One region of the Lutispora sp. genome, then DNA from elsewhere that is predicted to be linked to it. Evidence: riboswitches for the same ligand, from Rfam matches in the RefSeq annotation. Region 1 holds a riboswitch; each other region holds the start of a gene.
The links. Region 1 has a riboswitch for S-adenosylmethionine ahead of ACESM9_RS02285 (methionine ABC transporter ATP-binding protein). Riboswitches for the same ligand answer to the same signal wherever they lie in the genome.
Positions count from the first base shown of each region.

Region 2: another riboswitch for S-adenosylmethionine. It lies ahead of metK (methionine adenosyltransferase); the one in region 1 lies ahead of ACESM9_RS02285 (methionine ABC transporter ATP-binding protein).
Region 3: another riboswitch for S-adenosylmethionine. It lies ahead of metF (methylenetetrahydrofolate reductase [NAD(P)H]); the one in region 1 lies ahead of ACESM9_RS02285 (methionine ABC transporter ATP-binding protein).

Region 1 covers NZ_JAWLCK010000006.1:47,338-55,814, reverse strand. The annotation lists gene ACESM9_RS02295 (MetQ/NlpA family ABC transporter substrate-binding protein) at 193-1,029, opposite strand; gene ACESM9_RS02290 (methionine ABC transporter permease) at 1,150-1,818, opposite strand; gene ACESM9_RS02285 (methionine ABC transporter ATP-binding protein) at 1,802-2,824, opposite strand; SAM riboswitch class I at 2,898-3,004, opposite strand; SAM riboswitch class I at 3,065-3,171, opposite strand; gene ACESM9_RS02280 (ABC transporter ATP-binding protein) at 3,237-4,031, opposite strand; gene ACESM9_RS02275 (ABC transporter permease) at 4,006-4,893, opposite strand; gene ACESM9_RS02270 (ABC transporter substrate-binding protein) at 4,890-5,924, opposite strand; gene ACESM9_RS02265 (HutP family protein) at 6,144-6,560, opposite strand; gene gyrB (DNA topoisomerase (ATP-hydrolyzing) subunit B) at 6,667-8,477, opposite strand, start outside.
Region 2 covers NZ_JAWLCK010000157.1:257-4,892, reverse strand. The annotation lists partial or broken gene yyaC (spore protease YyaC) at 1-150, opposite strand, end outside; tRNA gene ACESM9_RS14230 (tRNA-Pro) at 349-424, shown strand; gene ACESM9_RS14225 (ABC transporter ATP-binding protein) at 725-1,459, shown strand; gene ACESM9_RS14220 (putative ABC transporter permease subunit) at 1,443-3,077, shown strand; tRNA gene ACESM9_RS14215 (tRNA-Tyr) at 3,163-3,247, shown strand; SAM riboswitch class I at 3,443-3,540, shown strand; gene metK (methionine adenosyltransferase) at 3,649-4,636, shown strand, end outside.
Region 3 covers NZ_JAWLCK010000056.1:3,144-11,620, forward strand. The annotation lists gene ACESM9_RS09200 ([FeFe] hydrogenase, group A) at 1-162, shown strand, start outside; gene ACESM9_RS09205 ((2Fe-2S) ferredoxin domain-containing protein) at 164-409, shown strand; gene metF (methylenetetrahydrofolate reductase [NAD(P)H]) at 520-1,413, opposite strand; SAM riboswitch class I at 1,571-1,686, opposite strand; gene ACESM9_RS09215 (vitamin B12 dependent-methionine synthase activation domain-containing protein) at 1,808-2,479, shown strand; gene ACESM9_RS09220 (homocysteine S-methyltransferase family protein) at 2,463-4,847, shown strand; gene ACESM9_RS09225 (hypothetical protein) at 5,191-5,862, opposite strand; gene ACESM9_RS09230 (response regulator) at 6,210-6,896, shown strand; gene ACESM9_RS09235 (ATP-binding protein) at 6,893-8,305, shown strand; gene ACESM9_RS09240 (S1C family serine protease) at 8,379-8,477, shown strand, end outside.

The sequences.
Region 1 (8,477 bases):
TTGACCATAATACTATAATTATAATTCTATGAAAGATTTTTGTCCAATCAAGATTATTATCGAGTATTTTAAATATTATTACCCTTATATTTTGTATTAAAATTGGTTCAGACAACAATATAGGCAGCCATCTATATTATTATTGGCCACCTATATATTATACTTCAAATTTGAAATTTTGTCCTTTATTGATTAAAATGCAGGAATTATAGCACCTTCATATTTTTCTTCGATGAATTCTTTTACTTCATTGCTGTTCAACACATTTGCCAACTCTTTCAAATCTTCTCTGCTTTCCTCTCCTTGTCTAATAACCAGTATGTTGGCATAAGGAGAGTTTCCATCTTCTATTATAAGAGCATCTTTAAGAGGGTTCAGGCCAGCAGGTATAGCAAAGTTTGTATTTATTACTGCTGCATCCACATCTTCCAAGACTCTGGGTAATTGTGCCGCTTCAATGGCTTCAAATTTAATATTTTGGGGATTTTCCACCACATCTAGCTCTGTGGATGTAATAGTTCCTCCGTCCTTTAGTTTGATAACTCCATTAGCCTGGAGGAGCAGCAAAGCTCTTGCATTGTTTGTGGCATCGTTAGGGATTGCTATAGTACTGCCATCTTTTAATTCATCTATATTTTTTATAGTCTTAGAATAAAGTCCCAATGGCTCTACATGCACTTTAGCTAAAGACACAAGATTCAAATCTCTTTCTGCATTGAAATTATCTAAATAAGGCTGATGCTGAAAGAAGTTTGCATCTATTTCTTTATCTGCCAATGCAGTGTTTGGCTGAACATAATCATCAAATACAACCACTTCAAGTTTTATACCCTTTTCTTCCAGTAAAGGCTTAACAACTTCAAGTATCTCTGCATGAGGTACAGGCGTTGCCCCCACTTTCAAGACTTTTTCTCCTTTTTCTTCTCCTGTTGCAGTTCCTGGTGCAGGTGCTGGTTGTTCTGTTGAACAGCCGATTAATAATGTACTAAATAAAGCTATTGCTATAACTAGTGATAATATCTTTTTCAATTTTTAACATCCTTTCATTTTTCATTGTTTTGATTTTCTTATTCAACTGGCCAGGTTGAATTAGAATTAAGTATATTTTAATTATCGATAATTATTTTTGAGTTGATATTATTATTAAATCTATTTTAGAAGTTTTCTGTATATCCTTGTTCCTATATCCTGAATTATTTGAACCATTAAAATCAGAACGATTACTGTCCCTATCATTACATCTTCCTGAAATCCCTGATAACCATATCTTATTGCCAGATTTCCCAATCCTCCGCCTCCGATAGCTCCCGCCATGGCAGAATAGCCAATAAGGTTTATTATAGTCAGTATTATTCCCGAGGCTATGGAAGGTAAAGCTTCAGGTATCATAACCCTGAACACAATCTGTTTTACATCAGCTCCCATAGATAGAGCAGCTTCTATGATGCCCGGGTTTATCTCCTTTATTGCAGTTTCAACAAGCCTGGCAACGAAAGGTATTGCGGCTATAGTCAACGGCACTATAGCCGCTGTGGTACCTATTCTTTTTCCTACTATCAGCTTTGTCAGAGGAAATACGGCAATCATCAGTATTATGAAGGGAAAAGATCTTGTTATATTTATTACGCTATTTAGAATTCTGTTTAAATTCTTCTTCTCCCAAATATTACCCTTCTCAGATATTGCTGTGATGATGCCTAAAGGCATTCCAAATATTACAGAAAACAATGTGGATGCAAATACCATATAGAAGGTTTCAAATAAAGGTACCGGCATTAAGAGTACAACTTTTTTTATTGATTCAATTAGAGCTTCCATTATGTTTCAATCCCTCCACTACTAATCCTTCATCTTTCAAATAATCTATGGCATCCTTTACATTTCCATTGGATCCTCTCAGTCCAACAACCAGATTTCCATAGGTCCTTCCCTGTATGCTGCTCATCTTTCCAGACAATATATTTGCTTCCACATCAAAATTTTTGATAATCTTGTATATCAAAGGCTCCTTTGCCTTGTGATCGAAGAATGTAATTCTCACTAATTTAGTATTTTCAGGATCATCTAAAGAATCTTTATCTATGTTTAGTGTTACATCTTTTAGAAAGCTCTTCGTTATTTCATGAGAAGGCTTAGAAAATACATTGTAGGTGTTACCCTGTTCTACTATGCTTCCATTAGATATTACAGCAACTTTATTGCATATTTCCTTGATGACCTCCATCTGATGGGTTATTAGGACAATTGTAATTCCTAAGGTTTTATTTATGTTTTTTAATAACTTAAGTATTGAAGCTGTGGTATTTGGATCAAGAGCAGATGTAGCTTCATCACAGAGGAGTATTTTTGGCTTGGTAGCCAATGCTCTTGCTATGGCTACTCTTTGCTTTTGCCCACCGCTTAATTGACTTGGATAAGCCAATTTTTTATCCTTTAGCTCTACAATGTCCAGAAGTTCATCAACTCTTTTCTCAATTTGCTCTTTATCGTATTTCATAATTTTTAATGGGAAAGCTATGTTTTCCTTACAATTTTTCCTGCTCAATAGATTAAAATGCTGAAATATCATGCCTATGTTCCTTCTCATATCCCTAAGTTGGTTCTTGTCTAGATTAACTACATCCTTACCATCAATGATAATACTCCCCTTTGTAGGTTCTTCCAGTCTGTTTATACATCTGATAAGGGTTGATTTTCCAGCTCCGCTCAGACCTATTATGCCAAAAATATCTCCCTTTTCAATTTTAAGGTTAATATCCTTTAATGCTTCTATACCGCCTTCAGTATCTAAAAATGTTTTATATAAACCTTCTATGCTGATCATTCTAACGCCCCCTCTTGCTGCTGCTTTTTTTAAAAATAAAAAATCCCTCAACGATAAAAGAGGGATAACGCCTCTCTTATCTTTCAGCTTATGCTGCTGGAATTGACACCGCTGCATTCGAATGAGAATGCCGGTTGTCGGGTTTCATTGGGCCAGTCCCTCCACCTCTCTGGATAAGAGCATGATATTCTATTTCTAAAAAACAAAAACTCTCCTGAAAAACAGAAGAGAATAATTTCCTTTCTATCTTTCAGCTTATGCTGCTGGAATTGACACCGCTGCATTCGAATGAGAATGCCGGTTGTCGGGTTTCATTGGGCCAGTCCCTCCACCTCTCTGGATAGAATAAATATTCATTTGAAAAGTAGTATAGCATCATACCACAGTTTTGTCAATTACTTTTTTATCCTATTTACGCCAACATCAACCGGTCACTCAACATATCTGACTTTTCTTTATCACTAAATAGTACCATGAGCCTTTCTGGTGTCAAAGATTTCTTTTCTTCTCCCTCGATGTCTAAAATAATCCTTCCTCTATGCATCATTATCAATCTGTTTCCCATGCTTATAGCCTGTTTAAGATTATGGGTAACCATTAAAGTAGTTATTTTGCTGTCAGTTACAATTTTATCTGTAAGTTGGGCTATTATTTCAGAAGTATTGGGATCTAAGGCTGCCATATGCTCATCCAATAATAAAAGACAGGGATTTGAGATTGTAGCCATAAGGAGGGCCATAGCCTGCCTTTGACCTCCTGATAAAAGTCCCACCTTTACTTCTAATTTATTTTCTAAGCCTAATGATAACTTTGAAAGTGAATTCTTTATTTCATTAATTTTTTTCCTTTCTATGCCCCAGGAAAAACCAAATAATTTATTTTTATTCAATGCCATAGACATATTTTCCAATACAGTCATTGAAGGAGAAGTTGCCATTTTAGGGTCCTGAAATACCCTTCCCACTAACTTGCTTATTTTATGCTCAGGAATATTTGATATATCCTTTTCATTAAGGAATATGGAACCTTCATCACAGGGTATGGTTCCTGATATAATATTCAAAAGTGTTGATTTTCCAGCCCCATTGCTCCCTATTACAGTAATAAAATCTCCTTTTTTTACATTGAGGGATAATCCTTGGAACAGCTTATTTTCATTTACTGTATCCTTATTAAATGTTTTATACAGATTTTGAATTCGTAACAGTTTTCACACCCCCTAAGTTAAAACTCCCCTTCAATTTCATTTTCAATCCTCCGTTATATATTACAAGAGCAGCTATAACTATAACAGATGTGATAAGCCTCAGGTCTGTAGCCGGCAAACCTGCCCTGAGAGCGGCTGCTATACTTCCTTTGTAGAATAAAGAGCCTAACAGTGCACAGGAGGTACTAAACCTGATTGGAAGCGCTTTCAATACAGATTCTCCCATTATTATTGATGCCAAACCCATAACCATTACACCTGTTCCCATGCCCACATCAGAAAAGCGCTGATATTGAGCCATTACAGAACCGGACAGAGCTACTATACCGTTTGCAATCATTATTCCTATAATTTTAATCATACCGATATCCACGCCTAATGTAGTAACCATATTGGGATTATCCCCTGTGGCTTTTAATATGAACCCGAATTTTGTCCTGAACATAATATCCAACAATACTTTAACAACCAAAGCCAAGGAGATTATAACCACTATTGATGGAGCATTCGCCGAAAAGATTGTCTTTTCAGTAAAAAAGGGTGTGTTTGATTTACCCATTATTCTTAGATTAATTGAATATAAACCTAGCATTACCAATATCCCTGATAACAGATTTGTTATTTTGAACTTTACATGGAGTATACCGGTTACTAAACCTGCTGCCATTCCTGCAATAATTGAAATAATACATGCAAATACTGGGTCTGCTCCTTTTATAAGCAGCATTGCAGTTACGGAGGCACCTAATGGAAAGGTGCCATCCACAGACATATCAGGAAAATTCAATATCTTATATGTTATATAGACTCCAAGGGCCATTATAGAAAATATGAAGCCTTGCTCTAATACTCCTCCAATCACTGTACTTCACCGCCTTTTACTATTTCAGCCCTCTCCAACATTTCTTTTGATATTTCTATATTAAGCTTTTCTGCTGTATCCATGTTTATGGTAAGGGTTGTATCTTTCAAAGTCTCTATAGGCATATCTTTTGTGCTGGCTCCCTCCAATACTTCAACAGCCATAATTCCTGTTTGGAAACCCAATTTGTAGTAATCTATTCCTTCTGTTGCAAGGGCTCCCCCTTCTACATGGCCTTTTTCAGAGCCAATTATAGGTATGTTATTTTCTATACATTTTTCAGATATTATTGCTATAGCCGAAGCTATAAGATTGTCTGTAGGAACATAAAGCACATCAATCTTATTCATTAAAGAATCAAGAGCCTGAGGTACTTCATTGGTGCTTGTAACGCCACTGGCTATTATCTCAATATCAAAGGAATCGGAAAGCTCCTTTGCCATCTCTACTTGTATTTCCGAATTTCTTTCGCTGGTATTATATAAAATTCCTACTTTCTTTGCATGGGGTATTAAATTCTTTAATAGTTCCATCTGTCTTTCCATAGGTGCTGCATCGCTTGTACCCGTTACATTTGTTTCTGGTTTTTCCATTGATTTAACTAAACCTGCGTCCTCTGGATCAGTTACAGCCGTTATGAGTATTGGTATATCCTTTGTAGCATTGAATGCTGCCTGAGCTGAAGGTGTGGCAACAGCAAATATCATGTCTTTCTTGCTGCTTGCGAAATTTTGTGCAATAGTCTGAGCTGTAGGAATATCACCCTGGGCATTTTGGAAATCTATTTTAAGGTTTTCACCATCTCTATAGCCTTTTGAAGCCAATGCATCAATAAAGCCTTGTCTTGCTGAATCCAAAGCCGGATGTTCAACTATTTGGGTTATTCCTATTTCTATGGGTTTGTTTGATTTAATTGTGGATTCTGAATCTTGATTATTTACCGTTGCTGCATTATTGCTGCAGCCGGATAACAATGAAATGATTAATAAAAGAACCACAAAAAGAACTGAAGATTTTTGTTTTACTACCATACTACCATCCTCCATTTTTATGTTTGAAATATTGTATTGTATAAAAAAACTGACCCTGATAGATCAGTCTTTTGACAAAATATACTGTAAACTACCATTCTACTAAACTACAAACTAACAAGTAACCATATTGTACATGATCTCTTAATATAAATAAATATGAATATGATTTTATAAGAATTCTTTACAGTTGTCAATACCTTATCTTTATAAAATTTTCTAAAGTTCTGGTACGGCTCTATGAGCTAACCCGATAACCACATCGTTTAAGTACAGCAATCCTAAACTCATAAATATGCATATGCTTAGGTGTTCGCCTGATCTGGCTATGCCAATTTTTCCACCTATACTATAACCGCTTGCTTTCATACTAATTTGCACAAGCGCTTCTCTCGTTGCACCTGCAACAGCACCTTCATGTACATGACATTCCTTTATGATTCCGCTTCTTTTTGCAGCTACAACAGCCCTTTCAATTATTTTGGGAATCGAAGAGTTAAAATCTCCGCCTATATCCACTGCAGCACCGATTATATTCCTGGTTCTAAGTTCCTTTATTATGGTTTCCTCTGAAGTCCTTGAAGATATGGCCAGATTTATAGCAGCCTTAGCAACATCAGAACTATCATATGGCATGATATTACCTCCATTTGCTTTCAAATATATTTATATCTTAGTTTATAATATTTTGCTTGGAAAATAAAGAAAAAAAGGTTTCTGAAAGGCACAGAAACCTTTAAAATCATATATCTAAATTCCTTACATACTTTGCATTTTCTTCGATAAATTCTCGCCTTGGTTCTACTTTATCTCCCATAAGAATAGTGAATATTTCATCTGCCGCTACTGCATCCTCCAAAGATACCTGAAGCATAGTCCTTGTCTCAGGATTCATTGTGGTATCCCAAAGCTGCTCAGGATTCATTTCACCGAGACCTTTGTATCTCTGTATTGAGGTATTATCTCTGCCTATTTGTTTTAAAACATTTTCCAGTTCTTTATCGCTGTAAGCATAATAATCCTTTGCTTTTCCTTTGCCTGTTTTTCTTATTCTATAAAGCGGCGGCTGAGCTATATATACATACCCTGCTTCCAGCAAAGGCCTCATATATCTGTAGAAGAATGTGAGCAGCAGTGTTCTTATATGAGCACCGTCTACATCCGCATCCGTCATGAGAATTATTCTTCCATATCTCATCTTTTCTATGTTAAAATCATCACTTATGCCGGCACCAAAAGCTGTTATCATGGCTCTTATCATTTCACTTGATAAAATCCTATCTAATCTTGCTTTTTCAACATTCAATATCTTGCCTCTCAAAGGCAGTATTGCCTGAAATCTTCTGTCTCTACCCTGCTTAGCAGAGCCTCCCGCAGAGTCTCCCTCAACTATATAAATTTCACACAGTGAGGGATCCTTTTCAGAACAATCTGCAAGCTTGCCTGGCAATGTGGTGCTTTCTAAAGCTGTTTTTCTCCTTGTAAGCTCTCTGGCTTTTCTTGCAGCTTCTCTAGCCCTGGATGCAGTAATAGCCTTTTCTATAATAGTCTTTGCTATAGACGGATTCTCTTCCAAAAATGCTTCCAATGCTTCAAATACAATACTGTCAACAATTCCTCTGACTTCAGGGTTACCTAGTTTTGTTTTAGTTTGCCCTTCAAATTGTGGGTTAGCTATCTTGACACTCAAAACTGCTGTTAAACCTTCCCTTGCATCCTCACCCTGAAGGTTTGATTCATTATCCTTTAAAATTTTATACTTTCTTGCATAATCATTTATTGCTTTTGTTACAGCATTTCTAAAACCAATGGTATGAGTACCACCTTCTATGGTGTTTATATTATTGGCAAAACTGTATACATTTTCATTATAGCTGTCGTTATACTGAATAGATGCTTCAACAATAACATCATCTTTCTTTGCTGAAATATAAAGTGGTTCGGGATGAAGAACTTCTTTATTCTTATTTAAGAATTTTACGAAAGAAACCAGGCCGCCCTCATATTGATAAACCTTTACAGTATCTGTTCTTTCATCTTTTAAAGTTATTTTTATACCTTTATTCAAAAAGGCCATTTCTCTAAGCCTGTGTTCCAGCACATCGAAGTTATATTCCAATTCATCAAATACCTGTGGATCAGGCTTAAATGTTATTTTTGTACCTGTTGATTTAGATTCACCAACAACCTTAAGTTCCGTTACAGCTTTTCCTCTTTCAAATCTTTGATAAAATATTTTGCCTTCCCTTTTTACTTCTACCTCAAGATATTCGGAAAGGGCATTAACTACTGATACACCTACACCATGAAGACCGCCGGATACCTTGTATCCGCCTCCTCCAAATTTACTTCCTGCATGTAGCACAGTCAAAGCTACTTCTACTGCAGGTTTTTTTAGTTTTGGATGCATACCTACCGGAAAACCTCTACCATCATCAATGTTTGTAACAGAGTTATCCTTGTGGATTATTACTTCTATATTTTTACATACACCAACCAAGGCTTCATCTATGCTGTTATCTACAACTTCCCAAACCAAGTGATGAAGACCTT
Region 2 (4,636 bases), on a different contig from region 1:
TCCTGTGAGGGGGCCTAAACAATCACCTATGTATCTATCGGTGCCTATGCAGAATACGAGACATTGACCTTTAATGTTTCTGTTGAGATAATCTGCCAATACGATGTGGGAATCTCTTTGAAAATAAAAGGTTTTTGGGCTGTCCTCCAATATAATCCCTCCTGCCGTTGATGCTTATTAACATGTATATAGGCAGGAAGGTTAATTTATACATATGATTTGAACTCTTTTTGTATTGCCAGCTTGGTATTATCTAAGCAGGATTTATAGAAAAAAAGATTTTTTATAGAAAGAATAAATTTCCTCTTGCATTCTTCTGAGATTTTGTATATAATCTAATAGTGTCGTCGGGGTGTAGCGCAGATGGTAGCGTACGTGGTTTGGGACCATGGGGCCGCAGGTTCAAGTCCTGTCACCCCGACCATTTTGAATCATAAGCACGATTTTTTAAATCGTGCTTTGTTTTTTGTTTTTTGTGTCTTTTAGTGGTTTCAAAAAAATCCCGCCGTGTTAATCCATGTTCATCACAATGACCTAAAAGGAATACCTAAGCAACTCGTAACTCGCAACACGAAACACGTAACAGGACGGAAAAGGAATCCCCTAGGCAACGCAACAAAAACTTCTTTGAATTAAGTATTTCCTTATTGATAAAATATTAAAAGAAGTATAAAATGTTATTTAGATATTTAAATAATTATCTAAATATATGGGGGTTATAAATTTGATTGAAATAACCAATGTGTCAAAAACTTTTGGGGGCAAAAATAAAGCTGTAGATAATATAAGCCTCTTAATACCTGACGGAGAAATCGTAGGCTTTCTGGGACCTAACGGAGCTGGAAAAACAACGACAATAAAAATGATTACTGGAATTTTGAGAAGTGATAGTGGCAGCATAAAAATCAACGGAATTGATATTGAGAAAGAACCTATCAAGGCAAAAAAACAATTTGGTTTTGTTCCTGATAGTCCAGATATGTTCTTAAGGCTTAAGGGAATAGAATATCTTAATTTTATGGCTGATGTTTATGAAGTTGATGAGAACGACAGAAAAATAAGAATAGACGGCCTGGCAGAAAGATTCGGAATGACGGAAGCTCTTTTTGATGAGATCCAAGGCTATTCTCACGGTATGAGACAAAAAATCGTGTTGATGGGAGCATTAATTCATGAACCCAGTGTTTGGATATTAGATGAGCCCATGACAGGCCTTGATCCTAAATCCTCTTTTATTCTCAAGGAGATGATGAAGGAGCACGCAGCCAAGAACAAAACCCTGTTCTTTTCTACCCATGTGCTGGATGTAGCAGAAAAAATATGTACCAAGGTAGCCATAATAAATAAGGGAAAAATATTATTTTATGGCTCCATGGAGGATATGAGACATCACTTTAAAGGCGATGAATCCTTGGAAAAAATGTTTCTGGAGTTGGTGGAAAATGAAAAAGATGCTTAAACTTGCAAGGGTTTTGCTTAAAACTAATTTAAAGTTTAATAAAAAAACAGCAGGTATTGGGGTAATAATTGCTTTATCCATGATGCCTCTGGCAGCCATAGAATGGCGAATGGTACGGGAAGTATACGATATAATGGCTCCTGTTGGTCAGCAAGGACTCATATTATGGCTTACAGTTTCTATGGTCAGTTTATTAACATTTTTTTTAGGTATATTTTATATAATGGGAGCTTTCTTTTATTCCAATGATATTGAACTGCTGCTCCCACTGCCTTTTAAGTCATGGCAAATACTTGGAGCCAAGTTTGCAACAGTATTGGTATATGAATATGTGACTCAACTGGTGTTTTTTCTTCCTGTGTTGATAGCCTATGGAATAAAGGATAGAGCCAATATAACCTATGTTATTATGGGGTTTGTGGCATACCTAATCTTTCCTGTAGTACCATTGGTGTTTGCTTCTCTTATAGATATTTTAGTTATTAGAAGTTTCCGGTTTGTTAAGAATAAAGATAGGATGAAAATTTTATCCGGCGTTATGGCAATGATTATCGCAATAGGATTTAACCTATTGATTCAAAACTTTACTCAGTCTATGGCAAACCCTGAAGACATGATGAGAATAATTGAGCAGGGTAATAATTCGGTATTGTCAAAAGCACAAGACATCTTTGTAGTTAATAGATTTATGACCCTGGCGCTGACAAACCACGCTGACTTCATTTATTCTGTGGGCAATATGCTAATTGCTATTGCTGGAGCGGGAATATTTTTAGGAATATTTTTATATTTAGGTGATAAACTTTATCTAAAAGGCGTGGTGGGATTGACAGAAGCTGCCTCTTCCAGAAAGACTAAAGCATCAAAAGCCAATCTTTACAAAAGGAAAAGTCATCTTATAGCTTTTTGTATTAAAGAATTAAAACTGCTTTTCAGAACACCGGTATATTTTCTAAATTGCGTTTTGATGAATTTCCTTTGGCCTGTGTTCATTTTGATACCAATATTTACAAAAGGGGGAGAGATAGAACAGTTTAGGAGCGCCGTAGCACAACTTAGCAACCCGAATGCTTTGAGATATGCTGTAGCAGGTGTGGCCAGTGCTGCAATGTTTATAAGCGGTACCAACATGATTTCTTCAACCGCCATATCCAGAGAAGGGAAAAACCTATATGTATCAAAATACTTGCCTGTTAATTATAAGGTCATCATAAATGCCAAGGTTATGTCAGGAACGATGATGGGGCTTGCAGGTATAATCATAGGTTTAGCGGTGGTTTGGATTTTGTTTTCCTTACCTGTAAATATGGTATTAATGGCTCTCATGATAAGCTTACCTTCAGCTGTTTTTATTAATTATCTAGGAATATTGCTGGATTTAAAATTTCCCAAGTTGAATTGGGATAACGAACAAAAAGCGGTTAAGCAGAATATAAATGGTGTATTGATAATGTTTATGAGCATAGCATTTGGATTTTTAAACTTTCTTCCTATATTGTTATTAAATCTGGGCTATAAAGAGATATTTATTGGGCTATTTGCTTTCTATGGCTTATTGGATATATTGATTTATAGAATTGCTGCTCATCAAGGCAGCAGATGGTTTGATGAACTGTAATAAATTCCAGTAAAAATGGTGTTGACAAAACCCATGTCTATGATGTATCATAGTCTTTGTCCGATAAAAATGGGCAATTGAATATGGGGAAATTCCCGAGTGGCCAAAGGGGGCAGACTGTAAATCTGTTGTCTCAGACTTCGGTGGTTCGAATCCACCTTTCCCCACCATTATTTTTAAAATGCTTCTAACAGGAAGCCTTTTTTATAACCCATAGGAAAGTATAATTCTACCTTAATATAAACTTTCCGTAATGGGTTTCAAGAAAGGCTTCCTTGATTGTTATTGATGTTTCCAATGGAAGCCTTTCTTATTGACATTTTTAGATACATATGCTAATATACTCTAGAATTGAATAATAAGTACCCTTATCAAGAGAGGTGGAGGGAAGGGCCCTATGAAACCCGGCAACCGGCAAAGAGCGCGGTGCCAATTCCTGCAGGTTTATCCTGAAAGATGAGGATGGATTTTCAACTTTATGAAAATGAGCTTCTTCATCGAAGAAGCTTTTTTTATGTCTTGAGAATAATAGGACTACACAAAGGAGATATTTTTATTAGGAGGAGATAGGATGATTAGAAAGTTATTTACTTCTGAATCTGTTACTGAAGGACATCCGGATAAGGTTTGCGATCAGATATCAGATGCGGTTTTAGATGCCATAATGGAAAATGACCCCATGGGCAGAGTAGCTTGCGAAGTCAGTGCAACAACAGGACTTGTTTTGGTTATGGGTGAAATAACCACCCAATGTTATGTTGATATACCGAAAATAGTTAGAGAAACAGTGGAGGAGATAGGTTATACCCGCGCTAAGTTTGGCTTTGATGCAGAAACCTGCGGTGTAATCACATCCATAAATGAGCAGTCTCCTGATATAGCCCTTGGAGTGGATAAGGCATTGGAGGCTAAAAAAGGTGAAATGACAGAAGAAGAGGTTGAAGCCATAGGTGCAGGAGATCAGGGTATGATGTTTGGTTTTGCCTGCGATGAAACTCCTGAACTCATGCCTATGCCTATATCTCTAGCTCATAAATTAGCCAGAAGACTTGCGCAGGTAAGAAAGGATGGAACACTTGATTATCTAAGGCCTGACGGCAAAACCCAGGTTACTGTTGAATATATAGATGACAAGCCGGTAAGAGTTGACACAGTGGTGGTTTCTACCCAGCATCACCCTGATGTGGATCATGACACCATCGAGAGGGATATAATAGAACATGTTATTAAGCCTATAATACCTGCAGATATGCTTGATGAGAAGACAAAATACTTTATCAATCCTACCGGGAGATTTGTAATTGGAGGACCTCATGGAGATTCAGGCTTGACAGGGAGAAAGATAATAGTAGACACCTACGGCGGCTATGCAAGACATGGCGGAGGCGCATTCTCCGGCAAGGACCCAACCAAGGTTGACAGATCCGCTTCCTATGCAGCTAGATATGTAGCTAAGAATGTGGTAGCTGCAGGCTTGGCTTCCAAATGCGAAGTTCAGATTGCATATGCTATAGGAGTAGCAAAGCCTGTATCAGTAATGATAGATACCTTTGGCACCG
Region 3 (8,477 bases), on a different contig from region 1:
AAGGAAAAGAGAGGAAAAGGCCTATATACTGCCGACAAGCTTTGCAATATAAAACGTTCTGAGGAAAACCCACTTATGATGTCTTTGTATAACGGTATACTGAAAGGAAAAGTCCATGAAATGCTTCATGTAGAATATGCTTCCAAGAATCAGGAGGGTTAAAATGATGAAGTTGAATGTATGTATTGGCAGTTCTTGTCACTTAAAAGGTTCATATAATGTTATTCAGGTATTCCAGCAAATGATTGAGGAAAACTCTCTACACGATAAAATTGATTTTAATGCAACATTTTGCGCTAAACAATGCCAAAATCCAGGGGTAACTGTTTCAATTGACGGTGATAAATACAATGTTGTACCCGAAACTGCGAGAGAGTTTTTCAAAAACAAGGTTATACCTTTTATATAAATTTAATTAAGCCAGCTTGTTCCATTAACCCTTTCCTAAACGAGAGCCGAATTATTGTAAATAATTCGGCTCGATTTATATAGGAATACAGTTTCCGGGAATGAAGATTTTTAAGCATGATTAAGGTTCTCAAAGTGGCTTCTGATGCTGGATATTTGCTTTATAATTTTTCTAGCCACTTCAGGCTTATTCATGGTATACAAATGGATTCCATCCACACCTGATGAAAGCAGATCTATTATTTGCTCCGTTGCATAGGCAATACCGGCTTCCTTTAAAGCTTCCGGGTTGTTTTCATATCTATCCAGGATACGCCTGAACTTTGTAGGAATACTTGCTCCGCAGAGACTGGTTATGCGTTCTATTTGCTTTTTATTTATCACCGGCATTATCCCTACTGATACAGGAATAGATATATCCATTATCCCTATTTTTTCAATGAAATCAAAATAGAAATTATTGTCCAAAAACAGCTGAGTTATGAGGAAATCAGCACCCAATTCAACCTTCCTTTTCAAGCTGCGAAGATCAGCTATACAACTTTCTGCTTCAATATGGACTTCCGGGTAACATGCGGCACCTATGCAGAAATCTCCTAAACTTTTTATATGAGCAATAAGATCCGATGCATATTTATAATCGTTATCCTCTGGGGCAATATAGCTTTCATCCTGTGGTCTGTCGCCTCTAAGAGCCAGTACATTCTCTATATTAGACTTTTTAAGCTGTTGCAAAATATCCTCTACTTCTTTTTTTGTAGAATTTATGCAGGTAAGATGGGCTAATGCTTCTATGCCGTATTTATTTTTTATAATATCTGCAATCTGTACTGTATAGTGCTTGCTGCCTCCTGCTGCCCCATAAGTGACACTTATAAAATCAGGTTTCAAGTCAGATAGAGCGTCTATTGTATCGAAAATCGTGTCAATTGGTGTTTCGGGTTTTGGTGGAAATATTTCTAAAGATATTACTGGCTTATTGATAAATAGGTCTCTAATTTTCATTTTTGTTCTCCTCTCATAGATTGGTTAGTTTTATATCATTAGCTAAGCCAATGGCTTACGATATTCATTTATTGGGGTTAATTAAAAAAGGCCACTTTCGGATAAGAAAGCAACCTTACAAAGCTATAAAGCATCATATGCTTTTGTGCACATGTCACTCTTATCTCTCAGGATAAACACATAATCCTGCAGGAATTGACACCGCTGCATTCGAATGGGAATGCCGGTTGTCGGGCTTCATAGGGCCAGTCCCTCCACCTCTCTGGATAAGTAATTATTAAGTTTTGTATACAGAGAATTTTAAGCTAAAGAAAAGCAATTGTCAAGGAAAAATAAAATATTATTGATTTTATGTATATTTATGTGTAATATATTCTAAATCGGAGGGATTACAGTGAATATTGACAGGATGGAAGTTTTGAGATATCTTGGCTACAAGAATCAAAGCATTGATGAAGCCATGGAAAATCTAATATATGAATGTATCGCTGAAATAAGAGAAGTGATGAAGAAAAGCTTTGTTTATAATATATATGATATAGAAAAACAAGGTGACAAAGTTATTCTCAAGGATACGAACCTGATTTTTGAAAGCAGGTATCTGAGAGACCATCTGCAGAATTCGGATAGATGTGCTCTTATGGCAGCCACATTGGGCATTGAAGTTGATAAGAGGATTGGATATTATTCCAGGCTAAACCTTACCAAGGGCATAGTGATGGACGCATGTGCCACTGCTGCAATAGAGGCTGTCTGTGATGAGGTACAGGAAGAGATAAAGGAGATGGCACAAAAGGCAGGATACAATATAACCGATAGATATAGCCCAGGGTACGGGGATTTGTCCATAACTCATCAAAAGGCTATTATTGAAGTGCTTAAAGCTCATATAAGGATTGGGCTTACGGTAAACAAAAATTATATAATGATTCCAAGAAAGTCGGTGACTGCTTTAATAGGGCTTCATAGAGGGGAAGAAAATGTTGTAGTAGATAAATGCAGCAGATGCAAAGAAAAAAATTGTATGTATAGAAAGTGTGGAGATGCAAATGAGTTGGAATGTTGATTTTAGCAAATTTTTAGTATTTGACGGTGCCATGGGGACTATGCTACAGGCTTATGGAATGAAAGCAGGAGAACTCTCTGAAAGGTACAATATTGAGAAACCGGAAGTTATTGAAAAGATACATAAAGCTTACATAGGCGCAGGAGCTGATGTGATAACAACCAATACATTTGGTGCCAATAGGTATAAGTTAAATGATAAAGATCTGCCTTTGGAGGATGTTATAGGAAGTGCAGTGGAAATAGCCAGAAAAGCAGCCAAAGATAAGCTGGTGGCTTTGGATATTGGACCTTTGGGGCAGCTTATGGAGCCCTATGGCAGCTTGAGCTTTGAAGCTGCCTATGAAGCTTTTAAGGAGCAAATTACAGTGGGAGCCTCAGCAGGAGCAGACTTAATTATAATTGAAACTATGTCAGATATATATGAAGTCAGAGCGGCTATACTTGCAGCTAGAGAAAACTCCAGTCTTCCAATAATATGTACTATGACATTTCAAGAGGATGGAAGAACTCTGACGGGCACAGATCCTCTGACCATGGTAAATATACTACAGAATCTTGGAATAGCAGCTTTAGGTATTAATTGTTCACTGGGACCGAAGGAGATGATGCCTTTAGTCTATGAAGTTCTCAAATATTCAAGGATACCTGTGATAGTTCAGCCCAATGCAGGGTTGCCTAAAATGGTGGGAAATGAAACAGTATTCGAAATAAATCCAGAGAAGTTCGCAGCCTATGGCAGACAAATGGCTGAATCAGGAGTAAGATTATTGGGAGGATGCTGTGGTACTACACCGGAGCATATAAAAGCATTAAAGAGTGCCTTGGCAGGCTTGAAGCCTGCTAAAAATGAGATCAAAAGGATTACGGCAGCCAGCTCTTCTACATGTACCGTAGTCTTAGGTGGAGAAGTAAAGATAATCGGAGAACGTATAAATCCCACAGGCAAGAAAAGATTAAAGCAAGCCTTAATAGAAGGTGATATGGACTATATATTGAGAGAAGCGGTGGACCAGAAAGACAATGGAGCCCATATGCTTGATGTTAATGTAGGGCTTCCAGAAATAGATGAAAAAGCTGTAATGGTAAAAGTGGTAAAGGAAATACAAGGAATAGTAAACCTTCCATTACAGATAGATAGTGTAAGACCGGAGGTTATTGAAGCGGGAGTAAGGGTTTGCAACGGAAGACCAATAATTAATTCAGTCAATGGGGAAGACAAGGCTATGGAAAGCATTTTGCCCATTGTAAAAAAATATGGCTGCCTGATGGTGGCTCTTACACTAGACGAGAAGGGAATACCTGAAACAGCGGAAGACAGGTTGAAAATTGCAGAAAAGATAATAAAAAAAGCCAGTGAATATGGCATACCAAAAGAAGACATAATAGTGGACTGCCTTGTTCTTACAGCTTCGGCTCAGCAAAGAGAAGTAAAGGAAACTATAAAGGCAGTAAGACTAGTCAAGGAAAAACTGGGAGTGATGACCACCCTTGGAGTCAGCAATGTATCCTTCGGATTGCCGGCAAGAGGCATACTAAACAGAACATTTCTGGCTGCAGCCCTCTCTGCAGGTCTAGATGCGCCTATCATGAATCCTATGGAGGCTGATATGAGGGATACTGTGAGAGCTTTTAATGTTTTGTGGAATCATGATAGGGACAGCAAGGACTATATAAATGCATATACAGATATAAAAACTAAACCTCAAAGCAATGTTAATAGAAGCAGTAAGGATTTAAAGAAAATTATAATAGATGGAATGAAAGAAGAGGTAAAAGAGGTAGTGAAGGAGCTTCTTAAAGAATTTAGAGGCTTGGAGATAGTGGACAATTACCTTATACCTGCTCTCGATACAGTGGGAGAAAAATACGAAAAGGGAGAAATATTTCTTCCTCAGCTTATATTGTCTGCTGAAACGGTGAAAAATGCATTTGAAGTCATAAAAGAAGATATGATGGAAAACTCTTCTCAAGATAAAGCTATAAACAAAGGAAATATTGTGATAGCAACTGTCAAGGGAGACATCCATGATATAGGCAAAAACATTGCAAAGATACTCTTAGAAAACTATGGTTTTAGAGTTTATGATCTAGGCAAAGATGTAGCGAAGGAGAAGATTATTGAGAAGGTTAAGGAAGTAAAAGCTCCTTTAGTAGGGTTAAGTGCTTTGATGACAACAACTGTACAAAGCATGGAAGAAACCATAAAAGCTCTGAGGCTTCACTGCCCTGATTGTGTGGTAATGGCAGGGGGAGCCGTGCTTAATGAAAACTACGCAAATATGATAGGGGCAGACTTTTATGTAAAGGATGCCAGAGATTCAGTAAAGGTTGCAGAAATGGTTTTAAAAGGAAGTAAGAATAATTAAATTTTCTGAAAATTTATGTATATTTTTTGCTGTCAATGTGATATACTATAAGTAAGAAAGATGGAGAACATCTTTCCTGCAGACTCTAATTCAACCAACATTAAAATTTGTCAGATTTCGAGTTTTTTGGTTAGTTGGTAAGTTAGCTTATTATGCTTAGAACAAGTTGGGTAGTAAGTGTAAATTGGTTTAGGGTTTGTCAGGTTAGTTAAATGATTGTTTGTTTGAAAAAGGAATGAGGTAAACTAGATTTGGTTGATTCAGGCATAAGTGTTGAATTAGAGTCTGTTTTATAAGTTGGCTGGATTTTATGTCATAAGACCCAGCCAACTTTTTGCTTTCTTTATGCACCCCTGTACCATGAATCATCCAGAACTATGGGTTCAAGACAAGGAAACTCATATTGAGATAACTCCAATTCCTGAAGTTCTTTGATAACCTCTGTAAAATTGCTCTGGAGTGTAAGGTTTTCCTGGGAAAGAATATGCCTTAAGTTCTCGTTCTCCCAGTCAAGCCATCTTGAATATCTAAGCCTTTCTTCTTCATATCTATGAAATAATTCATGAGATTTCGCCATTTCAGATATTTCCTTGCATATGAAAAAGTTGCATACGAAGGTTCTATATCTCGGAGGCAAGGTGCAGCCTTTACCTGGTTTTACGAAGGGACAGCCTCTGAAAAATATGGTGTGGTCTTCTAAATAATCTCCCACCGGCAGCATATCGCTTTCCATATACCTTTTATATTCAGCTTCATCAAAAAATCCTTTAGCATGAATATAGTAATTATAGATTTGAGTACCAGGATTGTTTATAATCCTATTGAGAGCTTTCAGACCATCCGTTGTTTTAGACATTCTTTGAATATCTATCAGAGTGAATTTGGGGAAGTACCAGCAGCATCCTCTGTTTTTTACTTTGCAAAGGCTTTTGCCTATTAAACTATCACAGGAGCCACAGCTTGTACATGCATATCTGGGAATATTATTATCGAATTCAACATAAATCTTAGTCATGTTTTAACCTCAATTCTAAAAAGAAAGTTTATTTTTACATTATAATTTGACATAAAATCATAAATCAAATTTCCCTATGGTTTATTTTGAATCATATGAATTTATAATAGGTGAAATAGACAAGCCTGGTTTTTCAATCTTTTTATAGCTTCTTATTTTTCTTTCTGAGGCTTTATTGATTATTTAAATAATTTGCTGTATCATTCTGTTAAGGTTAGCGCACTCTTTGCTAAGATGGTGTTTGAAACATATTATTCATGAGCTGGACCAGCTATTTTAAGCTGTGTAATGTTCCAGACTCATCAGTGGCCATTATCTAAGAATTAAAACTGAGAAGGTGTGGAGAAATGAAATATAAGATACTTGTAGTTGACGATGACCAGAATATAGCAGAACTTATCAGGATCTATCTTGAGAAGGAAATGTTTTGTGTGAAAATTGCATATGACGGCAAAAAAGCATTGGATACATTCTACCAATGGACTCCGGATCTGGTGATTCTGGATATAATGATGCCAAATATGGATGGGTATGAGGTATGCAAGCAGATAAGGAAAACAGGGAATATACCCATCATAATGCTTACAGCACGAGGCGAAGTAATAGATAAGGTACTGGGCCTTGAGCTGGGGGCTGATGACTATATGGTGAAGCCTTTTGACCCTAAGGAGCTTTTGGCAAGAGTTAAGGCTGTGCTGAGAAGGACTCAGAACAATGGTATGATAAAGGATGAAAAGCTGGTATTTCCTGGCCTAAGCATAGACAAAAACGACTATACTGTCACATTCCAGGGAAATAGAATGGAATTACCTCCTAAAGAGATGGAGCTTTTATACTTCCTTGCTTCCAGACCAAATCAGGTTTTTACCAGAGAGCAGCTTTTGGAAAAGGTATGGGATTATGACTATATAGGAGACTCAAGGACTGTGGATGTCCACATAAAGAGGTTGAGAGAGAAGCTTCATGACGATATGGGAAGATGGGAAATCAAAACCGTATGGGGTGTAGGCTATAAATTTGAGGTGAAGCGATGAAGAAAAGCATATTTAAGAGGCTTTTTATCACATATGGCATCACTATAATATTAGGGTTTGGCATATTGGCTTTGGTGCTTATGAAGCTTTTTTCCCAATATTTCATAGACAGTAAAAAAGATTTGCTGTTGGAATATGGTCAGAAAATCACTCAGGAAATTGCAATAGGATTGTATGCAGGCAGGTTGGATAGGCAGACATTAAATGAGGATTTGAGGATTCTCGATAAATTCCTGGATGCGAGAATATGGATAATAGATAGAGAGGGTACGATTTTTGGAGTATCCGGTTCCAAGGAAGAGAAGTACCTTGGTCAGAAAGTAGATGCGGGAGCATTAGGCATACTGTACAGAGGAAGAAATATAATAGAGACAGGAAATTTTGGAGGCAAATTCAAAGAGCCAGTGCTGACGGTAGGTTATCCCATATTCTACAATGATGAATTTGAGGGCGGGGTTTTGGTCCATGCCTCCATGCCGGGCATTCAAAAATCCATAAGGGATATTTACAGCATAACCGTACTTGCAATTACTTTTTCAGGGCTTTTGGCATATAGTATCTTATACTTCCAGATAAAGCGGATATCCGTGCCTTTAAGCGAGATAAGCAAAGCTGCTAAGATCATATCAGGAGGAGAATTTCAAAAAAGGCTGAAGATAAAGACCGGGGATGAAATAGAAGAATTGGCGAAAAGCTTTAACGATATGGCAGAGTCCCTGGAAAAGATTGAGGAGAACAGACGCAACTTTATAGCCAACATTTCCCACGATTTAAGATCCCCCATGACTTCTATAAAGGGTTTTGTAGGAGGAATAATGGACGGAACTATACCCCCTGAGATGCAAGGACATTATCTCAATATAGTTATGGAGGAATGTCAAAGGCTTATTAAAATGACCAATGAGCTTTTAGAACTCAATAATATTCAGCAGGGAAAGGTGGAAGTCAATAAAACCAACTTTGAACTTAATGAAATGCTGAGAAGAAAGCTTATAAATTTTGAAAAGGATATAACAAAGAAGAATATAGATGTGATGCTGAAATTCTATGATGATTCCACCATTGTAAATGCAGATAAATCAATGATGGAAAGAATAGTTACCAATCTGCTGGACAATGCAGTGAAATTTACAGAGGAAGAGGGATATATAAGCCTTAGAACCCGGGAAGAAAAAAATAAAGTAATTGTGGAGATTACAAATACAAGTACAAATATGGACGATAACAAGCTGAAGAATATGTGGGAGAGATTTCATAAGGGGGATGAGTCCCGAGGCATATATAAGTCTGGATTTGGCCTTGGATTGTCCATAGTAAAGGAAATGATAATACTTCAGGGAGAGGAGATCTGGGCAGATAGACTTGATGGAGCTATAAAATTCTCTTTTACCATTGATAAATCCAAATAATTAACATTTTATTCATAATTTATTAAAATCTATATCTTAGAATAGAATCAAGGAAAACTAAGGAGGGATTTTGATGAATGATGATTTCAGAAGAGACTTTATGGAAGATGTGTCCAAGGAAGATATAGAAGTTATCGAAACAAATGAAAAAGAGTATGGAGATACAGAAAGA